Regions from separate parts of the Mesorhizobium sp. 2RAF21 genome, predicted to be linked through region 1. Evidence: predicted binding sites of a transcription regulator. Region 1 holds the regulator's gene; the other holds the start of a gene.

What was found. Region 1 encodes PhoB, which activates phosphate uptake and scavenging genes when phosphate is short. Its sites were predicted from a motif close to TGTCATNNANCTGTCAT; they were not measured.
Region 2: the regulator PhoB is predicted to act here: its motif matches at 2,585-2,601, upstream of AB4136_RS17645 (RNA degradosome polyphosphate kinase).

The regions. Positions count from the first base shown of each region.
Region 1 covers NZ_JBFRGM010000013.1:71,541-76,302, reverse strand. The annotation lists gene pstB (phosphate ABC transporter ATP-binding protein PstB) at 1-734, shown strand, start outside; gene phoU (phosphate signaling complex protein PhoU) at 773-1,480, shown strand; gene phoB (phosphate regulon transcriptional regulator PhoB) at 1,499-2,188, shown strand; gene AB4136_RS21610 (ROK family protein) at 2,191-3,441, opposite strand; gene xylF (D-xylose ABC transporter substrate-binding protein) at 3,784-4,762, shown strand, end outside.
Region 2 covers NZ_JBFRGM010000010.1:92,682-97,443, reverse strand. The annotation lists gene ppx (exopolyphosphatase) at 1-324, opposite strand, end outside; gene AB4136_RS17645 (RNA degradosome polyphosphate kinase) at 324-2,519, opposite strand; gene AB4136_RS17640 (zinc-finger domain-containing protein) at 2,665-2,910, shown strand; gene AB4136_RS17635 (FAD-dependent monooxygenase) at 2,933-4,141, shown strand; gene AB4136_RS17630 (TIGR02117 family protein) at 4,169-4,762, opposite strand, start outside.

The DNA of each region.
Region 1 (4,762 bases):
AGGTCACCGTGCACTATGGCGAGAAGCAAGCGCTGTTCGACGTCAATCTGGACATCCGCCAGAACCAGGTGACGGCGCTCATCGGCCCGTCCGGTTGCGGCAAGTCGACCTTCCTGCGCTGCCTCAACCGCATGAACGACACGATCGATTCCGCCAAGGTTGGCGGCAAGATCACGCTGGACCAGGAAGACATCTACGATCCCAAGATCGACGTAGTCGAACTTCGCGCCCGCGTCGGCATGGTGTTCCAGAAGCCCAATCCGTTCCCGAAGTCGATCTACGAGAATGTCGCCTATGGTCCGCGCATCCATGGGCTTGCCAAGAGCAAGGCCGACATGGATCGGATTGTTGAGTCCAGTCTGCAAAAGGCGGCGATCTGGAATGAGGTGAAGGACCGCCTGCACGAACCGGGTACGGGCCTTTCCGGCGGTCAGCAGCAGCGCCTGTGCATCGCGCGTGCAATTGCCGTGTCGCCGGAAGTCATTCTGATGGATGAGCCCTGCTCGGCTCTCGATCCGATCGCAACCGCCAAGGTCGAGGAATTGATCGACGAACTGCGGCAGAACTACACGATCGTCATCGTTACGCACTCGATGCAGCAGGCGGCACGCGTGTCGCAACGCACCGCCATGTTCCATCTCGGCTATCTGGTCGAGGAGGGGGCTACCGACAAGATGTTCACCAACCCTGACGACAAGCGCACGCAGGATTACATCACCGGCCGTTTCGGCTGAGCCGACGAGCGCGGCAGACGACAAGCGAGGACAGGATCATGGGTGAACATACCGTCGCGTCGTTCGATGAGGAACTCGGACAGATCAGCAAGCTTGTCCGCGATATGGGCGACCTTGCGGGATCGATGGTCGAGAGCTCGACCAAGGCGTTGCTGAAATCGGACAATGGATTGGCGCAGCGCGTCGTGTCCGACGATGCCATCATGGATGCGCGCCAACGCGAACTGGACAACCGTGCGATCACGCTGATCGCCAAGCGGCAGCCGATGGCGCAGGACCTTCGTGCCGTCATCGGCGCCATCCGCATGGCGGGCGATTTCGAACGCATCGGCGACCTTGCCAAGAACATCGCCAAGCGGGTTGGCGCGGTCGGGCAGAGCGGGACGCCGCGCGAATTTTCGCATTCCATCGATGCCATGGCGCAGCTCGTACTCGTCCAGGTCGACGGGGTGATCGAGAAATATGCGGCGGCTGATCCGCAGGGGCTTGCTCAGCTGAGGGCCGACGATGAACGGATCGACGTAAAATACACTTCCGTCTTCCGCGAATTGCTGACCTACATGATGGAAGATCCGCGCAACATCACGCCGTGTACGCATTTGCTGTTCTGCGCCAAGAATCTGGAACGCATCGGCGATCACGTCACCAATATCGCCGAAAATGCCTACTACGTGCTGACGGGCGAGCAGTTGCCGCCCAATCGGCCGAAGTTCGACGAGACGGCCGCAGCCGTCCCGGCCGCGTAGCAAAAGGACGACGGCAAGATGATCGCGCCGCGTGTCATGGTGGTGGAGGACGAGGAGCCGTTGGGCGTTCTCCTCCGCTACAATCTGGAATCCGAGGGCTACCAGGTCGAGGTGGTGGCGAGAGGCGACGAGGCGGAAATCCGGCTCCAAGAGAATGTTCCAGATCTTCTGGTGCTCGATTGGATGGTTCCGGCCGTATCCGGTATCGAATTGTGTCGTCGGCTCAGGATGCGCCCCGAAACCGAACGTCTGCCGATCATCATGCTGACGGCGCGAGGCGAGGAAAGCGACCGTGTGCGTGGGCTTTCCACGGGAGCGGACGATTATCTGGTCAAGCCGTTCTCGATGCCGGAGTTCATGGCGCGGGTGAAGGCGTTGCTGCGCCGGGCCAAGCCTGAGGTGCTATCCTCGGTGCTCAAGGTGGGCGACATCGTGCTCGACCGCGAGTCGCACCGGGTTTACCGCAAGAAGAGTGAAATCCGGCTCGGGCCGACGGAATTCCGCCTGCTGGAATTCATGATGCGCCATCCCGGTCGCGTTTTCTCGCGCAGCCAGTTGCTCGACAATGTGTGGGGCGAGACCATCTACATCGACGAACGCACGGTGGATGTGCATGTCGGGCGGCTGCGCAAGGCGGTCAACAACGGTCGCATGCCGGATGTCATCCGCACCATCCGCGGATCCGGTTACGCTATCCGCGAGGACTGAGCCTAGCCTTCGCCGCCTTGTGGCGGCGGGGGCATGGTTGCCATCGGACCGCCCAGTGCGAAGATTTCCTGGTCGATGAAGGTCAGTGCGCGCATGGCGCACCCTTCCCGGATCAGCATTTGCTCGTTCGGCTCCGTGTCGAAGGAAATCGAAGCGGAATGCTGGCCGCCGGCGGTCTGGGCAATCGCTTCCCGCAGTGCCGGCTCGATCAGGTCGAAGGCCGTCGCGCCGATACCGACGAACGTCACCGGGGCGGGGTCGATGACGGCAAACAGGGACCCCAGACCGTAGCCCAGCGCCTCACCGGCGCATCGATAGGCGTCGCGTTCGGGGCCTGCTGTCATGCGTGCCTTATCAGCTAGCGCCTGCATCTCGTTATCAGGGATGTCGGCAGCCGGTTCCGCGTTTTCGTCGATGCCATTGGCGCTTCGCCAGATCGCATAGTTACCGGCATAGGCCTCGACGCAGCCGTGCCGGCCGCAGCGGCACAGCGCGCCTTTCGGGCGATGGATCATGTGGCCGAACTCGCCGCCGGACGAATGTGTGCCGATGAACAATTCGCCGTTGAGCACGATACCCATGCCGATACCGTGCGAGAGCAGGACGGCGATGAAGTCGTCACGATAACGGTCGGTACCGCGCCAGCGCAACGCAACGGCCATCATGTTGCAGTCGTTCTCGACGATGACAGGAATGCCGAACGCCTCTTCGAGGATATCTGCGAACGGAATATTGCCGTGAGGCGTTATTGGCGTCCAAAGCATGGCACGCGCATGGGAATCGGCAGTGCCCTGGACAGCGAAGGCAATACGCAGCACGCGTCGCCCAATCGTGGTTTCGTCTTCGAGGCGCTGCCGCACGATCGTGACACATTCCTCGATCAGGGCTTCCCGCGGCAGGGTCAGGGTGTCCAGCCTGCGGGCATCCTGGGCCAAAACGCGCCCGGCATAGTCGGTGACCGTCGCGGTCAAGAGGTTGAGCGATAGGATCACCGTGATCACCGCCGCAGCGTCCGCGGCAAGTTCCAGCCCGACCTGCGGGCGGCCACGTTTCGCGGCGGTCGATTCACTGCGTCCTTCCATCAGGACGCCCTCGGCGATCAAGTCGGAAGAGATTGCGGAAATGGTCGAGTGGCTGAGACCGGTTATCGTGGTGATTTCGGTGCGTGAAGGCTGTTTGGAGCGGCGCACGGCGGAGATCACCATCGCGCGGTTCCTGCGGCGCAAGTCATCGTGCCGGATTCCGACGGTCATGTCCTTGCCGTTCCTTCCTCCGCCAGCCCTTCGTGAATTCGAGGCTGTTTGCGCACAAGTCCCGCAAGGCATCGGGAAGCGTGCATTCTGTCCATAGGTCGCAGCGCAGGCGAATGCAAAATCCGTTTCGATTTTGGTGTCCTGCCACCAACCTCCTCCACAGATAGTGGCAGAAGCCCGTTCCCGCGTCACTATTATTTCGAGGCACGAAATAAATAAAACTGGATTGTTGAAACCGGTTGACAGAAGAGCCTGCCGCTGCAATTATTTTTTCGAAGCTCGAAAAAAAGCTTCTCCAAGGGCAACGCATACCAGCGCGCCATTGGGCGCAGGGAGGAAACCATGAAAAAGTTCACAACCGCCATTCTGGCGGGTGTCGCCATGACGTTCGCGCTTACGGCCGTCGCCGAGGCGAAGGGCAAGGTTATCGGCGTGTCCTGGTCCAATTTCCAGGAAGAGCGCTGGAAGACCGACGAAGCGGCAATGAAGAAGGCGATCGAGGCAGCCGGCGACAAATATATCTCTGCCGATGCGCAATCGAACCCTGGCAAGCAGCTCACCGACGTGGAAAGCCTGATCGGCCAGGGTGCCAACGCCCTTATCATCCTGGCGCAGGACGCATCCGCTATTGGCCCGGCGGTGCAGAAGGCGGTCGACGAGGGAATTCCCGTCGTTGGATACGACCGATTGATCGAAAATAAGGACGCCTTCTACCTGACCTTCGACAACAAGGAAGTTGGGCGCTTGCAGGCCAAGGCGGTGTTCGCCGTCAAGCCGGAAGGCCATTACGTCTTCATCAAGGGCTCCAGTGCCGACCCGAACGCCGACTTCCTGTTCGCGGGTTCGATGGAAGTGCTGAAGGCTGCGATCGATGCCGGCAAGATCAAGAACGTTGGCGAAGCCTATACGGACGGTTGGCTGCCCGCCAATGCGCAGAAGAACATGGAGCAGTTTCTGACCGCCAACGACAACAAGGTCGATGCCGTCGTGGCCGCCAATGACGGCACTGCCGGCGGTGCCGTTGCCGCGCTTGCCGCTCAGGGCCTCGCCGGCTCGGTGCCGGTTTCCGGCCAGGATGGCGACCACGCCGCCTTGAACCGCATCGCGCTTGGCACGCAGACCGTTTCCGTGTGGAAGGACGCTCGCGAACTCGGCAAGAACGCCGCCGAGATCGCCTCGCAACTCGCCGACGGCAAGAAGATGGGCGACATCGCCGGAGCCAAGGACTTCACGACCCCGGCGGGCAATACCGTCAAGTCGCTGTTCCTGACGCCGGTGGCCATCACCAAGGACAATCTCAACGTCGTCATTGACGCCGGCT
Region 2 (4,762 bases), on a different contig from region 1:
TTCGGCGCGGTGGATGAAGTCCGGCCCGTTGACGGCCTCGCGCGCGGCGGCTGTTGCCAGCACATACATGCGCTCGGCGCCGGCCTGCTCTGACAGCGCGCGGAAGCGGCGGAATTCCTCCATCGAGCGGGTGACCGCCTCCGGGTCCAGCTTGCCGGTAGAGACGATGCCGCGACCGAGGCCGGCCAGCATCTTCTCGTTGAACAGCACGGTCGGCGAGCGCGCCAGCCCCTCATAGACGACGAGGCGGATCGAGTTGGAACCGATATCGATGATCGACAGCGGGCGGCGGTCCTGCAGCCGTCCCTGGGACACGGCCATCATCAGCCGGCCATGTCCTTCTTGCGGCGCTTGAACTGCGCGATTCGCTTGGGCGCGTGCGATTTCAAGGCATCACCGCGTCCCGACAGGCTCGGATTCGTCATGAAATATTCCTGCGCGTTGAACGGTTCCTCGCCCTCGTCGGGCACGACGCGCCGCGAGGTACCATCGGCCAATACTTCGAAACTTTGCTGGTTGTCCATGATGTTGCCCAGCATGATCTGGCCGAGGATCTGTTCATGCACAGTTGGATTGGTGATCGGCACCATGCATTCGACGCGCCGGTCGAGATTGCGCGGCATCAGGTCAGCGGAGGAAATGTAGACGATGGCGTCGTCGGACGGTAGCCCGTGGCCGTTGCCGAAGCAGTAGATGCGGCTGTGTTCGAGGAAGCGGCCGATGATCGATTTGACACGGATGTTCTCCGAAAGCCCCGGCACCTGTGGCCGCAGGCAGCAGATGCCGCGCACGACCAGGTCGATCTCGACGCCAGCACGGCTGGCATCGTAGAGCGCGTCGATGATGGTCGGATCGACCAATGCGTTCATCTTCATCCAGATGCGCGCCGGGTGGCCGTTGCGGGCATGTTCGATCTCCTCGCCGATATGGCCGAGGATGCGGCTGCGCAGCGTGTAGGGCGACAAGGCAAGGCGCATTTCGCCAGTCGGCTCGGCATAACCGGTGATGAAATTGAAGATCTGCGCCACGTCGCGCGCGATGCCTGGATCGGTGGTGAAGAAGGACAGGTCCGTATAGATGCGCGCGGTGATCGGGTGATAGTTGCCGGTGCCGAGATGCACATAGTTGCGCAACCGCCCGTCCTCGCGCCGCACCACCAGCGACATCTTGGCGTGTGTCTTCAGTTCCAGGAAGCCGAACACCACCTGCACGCCGGCGCGCTCAAGGTCGCGCGCCCAGCGGATGTTGGCCTCCTCGTCGAAACGCGCCTTCAATTCGACCAGCGCGGTGACAGACTTGCCGGCCTCGGCGGCATCGACCAGGGCTCGCACGATCGGGCTGTCGTTGGAGGTGCGGTAAAGCGTCTGCTTGATCGCCACCACTTCAGGGTCGGCCGTCGCCTGGCGCAGGAACTGCACGACCACGTCGAAGGATTCGTAAGGGTGATGGACGACGATGTCCTTCTCGCGGATCGCCGCGAAGCAATCGCCGCCATGCTCGCGAATGCGCTCGGGAAAACGCGGATTGTAGGGCACGAATTTCAGATCGTCGCGCGCCACAGAGACGATTTCTGAAATCTGGCTGAGCGCCAGCGGGCCGGTCAGCACGCTGATGCGGCCGGACGAGACGCCGAGTTCGCCGGCGACGAAATCGCGCAATTCCTCGGGCATGGAATTGTCGAATTCGATGCGGATGACGGAGCCCCGGCGCCGGCGCTTCAGCGCTGTCTCGAACAGGCGCACCAGATCCTCGGACTCTTCCTCGACCTCGATATCGCTATCGCGGATGATGCGGAAGGTGCCCGATCCCTTGACCTCGTAGCCCGGGAAAAGCTTGCCGATATAGAGGCCGACCACCTGCTCCAGCGAAATGAAGCGGACATGGCCCTTGCGGTCCGGCAGGCGAACATAACGCCGCAGCGCCTGCGGCAGACGCAAAAGCGCGCTCATCGCCTCGCCGTTCTTGCGGTGCCTGAGCTGCAGCGCGATGGAGAAGCCGAGATTGGGAATGAACGGGAACGGGTGCGCCGGGTCGATCGACAGCGGCGTCAGCACCGGAAACACCTGCTCCTGGAAATGGTCTTCCAGCCAGATCCGCTCGTCCTTGGTCAGCGCGTCGCCGGCGATCGTCTCGATGCCCTGCTTGTTGAGCAGCTCCATCAGCGCCGAAAGGCTCTTCTGCTGGTCTTCCTGCAACCGCTCCACTTCGCGCAGCAATTGCTCCAGCTGCTGCTCGGGCGTGCGTCCGTCTGGGCTTTTCAGCACGATGCCCTCGCGCACTTGGCCGGCGAGGCCGGCGACGCGCACCATGAAGAACTCGTCGAGGTTGGCGGCCGAGATCGACAGGAAGCGGACCCGCTCCAGCAGCGGGTGATGCGGATTGAACGATTCTTCCAGAACGCGGCGGTTGAACTGCAGCCAGGAGAACTCCCGGTTGACGAAGCGGTCGGGATTGCCACCCTCGACGCTTACCGTCTCGACGTTGATGAAGTCGGCCTGGACCGGCTTGAGTTCGTTCATGTCTCTTGTTCTCTCCCGAGGCGCGCGCCGCTTAACCGGCTCAATTTAGCGTGTGCCATCCTTTTGCGACAGTTTCATTTCATCGAACTTGCAAAGAGCACGGATATGCTTCAAACGCATGTCGTACGCGCTGAAGGAGACGAAAATGGCCGGCGGTTCCATCCCCCACTTCCAGAACGACGCGGGGCACGCGGCAATCGAGATCGGCGTGCGGGAATTCATGTGCGTCGGCGCCAACCCGCCCTTCGACCATCCGCACGTTTTCCTCGACCTCGGCAGCGACGACGAGAAGGTCTGCCCCTACTGCTCGACGCTCTATCGCTATTCGGCCAAGCTGAAGGCAACCGAAACCGTTCCGGCCGGCTGCCTCTATATCGACCGCGCCGCCTGAGGCGGCTTCCAGCCCGAGCCCGATGATGGAGGCACGCCGCCGCATCGTGATCGCCGGCGGCGGCATTGCCGGGCTGACGGCCGCTCTGGCTTTCGCGCAGCGCGGTTTCGCGGTCGACATATTCGAACAGGCCGAACGCATCGAGGCGGTCGGCGCCGGCCTCCAGCTCTCCCCCAATGCCACCCGCATCCTGGTCAGGCTCGGCGTGCTCGAGCGCCTGCTGCCGTCGGCGGTGCGGCCAGAGGCTGTGGTGCTCAGGGATGCCGCCGCGTTGAAGGAACTGGCGCGCGTGCCGCTTGGCTCCTCCGCCGAACAACGCTGGCAGGCGCCTTACCTGACCGCCCATCGCGCCGACCTGCAAGACGCGCTAGTCGCCCAAGCCGGCGCTACCGCCGGCATCCGGCTGGTGACCGGCGCGCGCATCACCTCGGTCGAGACCGGCAATGATGGCGTGACCGCGCGGATCGAGCGCGATGGCAAAACGGACACGGCGCAGGCAGACCTCGCGGTCGGTGCCGACGGCGTCTGGTCGGCGATGCGCCGGCGCGACGGCCTTGCCGGCAACAGCCGCTTCACCGGTGAGCTTGCCTGGCGCACCACCGTGAAGGTGGAGAGCGCGGCCGGCCGGTTGTTTGCGACACTCAGCACCGACGGCTGCGTCAACGCCTTCCTCAATCCGCATTTCCATCTGATCGCCTATCCGGTCAGCGCCGGTGCGGCGATCAATCTCGTCGCCTTCACCAAAGGCGAGAGGATAGCCGAAGGCTGGTCGGGTCGAGGCGATCCGTCGATCCTGGCGAAAGCGATGAACGGCGCGGCGCCCGGCTTGAGGCAACTCATCGACGCCGCCGGGCCGTGGCTCGCCTGGCCGCTCCATGCGGTCGACCAGCGCGCCGCCTGGACCGACCCGGCCGGGATCGCGCTGATCGGCGACGCCGCGCATGCGATGACGCCCTTCGCCGCGCAAGGCGCCGGCATGGCGATCGAGGACGCAGCGACGCTGGCCGCGAGCGTTGCCGAAACGCCAGGTGCGATGGGCGAGGCGCTGGCCCGCTGGGAACTGCAGCGCAAGCCGCGCGTCGCCAAGGTGACCCGGCGCGGCGCGCTCAACCATATGGCCTGGAACGCGGCGGGGCCGGTCGCGCTGGCGCGCAATATGGTGCTCAAATTGCGCTCGGGCGAGCGCCTGGCCGCCGATCTCGACTGGCTCTATGGCTGGCAGGCGCCGTAAGTCAGGTATCCACACGCGGAAACTGCCCTATGGGCGTGCTGTCCGGGCCTGATCGTGGTTGTAGAGCTGCATCGAGAGACCAAGCGACCATGGCAGCGGGTTCCACCAGCCGGTCCTGAGACCGGCGATGCGCAACGCTTTGGCGGTCCAGGTGTTGCAGCCGACAAGCGCGTTGAAGGCGCCATTGGCTTCATAAAACCCATCCGTGGCCGCATAGCCAGCACCCGGAATGAAAACCGGGCCACCCTGTCCGCGCGCGAAACTCGCCTCGATGAAATCGAGCAGAGCGGAAAAACGCGGCTCGGAGATATCGTAGCCGGCGACGGCCGGATGCGGTTCGGGAATGGTGCCGGCGACGTCGACATGCATGACCGAGGCATCCATGGTCAGAGCTTTCAGGACCGGCGCTGGTTTCAGCTGCGACCAGGTTGGCGTTTCCAGATAAAAGGCACGACCGCCCCAGCCGAAGACCAGATAGCGGACGCCCTCGCCGCCTATCGGAATGCCGTCCCCGGACAAGAACCGAAACCGCTCCAGCAGCGCGGCATCGACCGGGATGGCGATGTCGGTGTGGATCGGATTTGAGAGGACATAAATGCGGCGCGTCGCCTGGCCACCGCC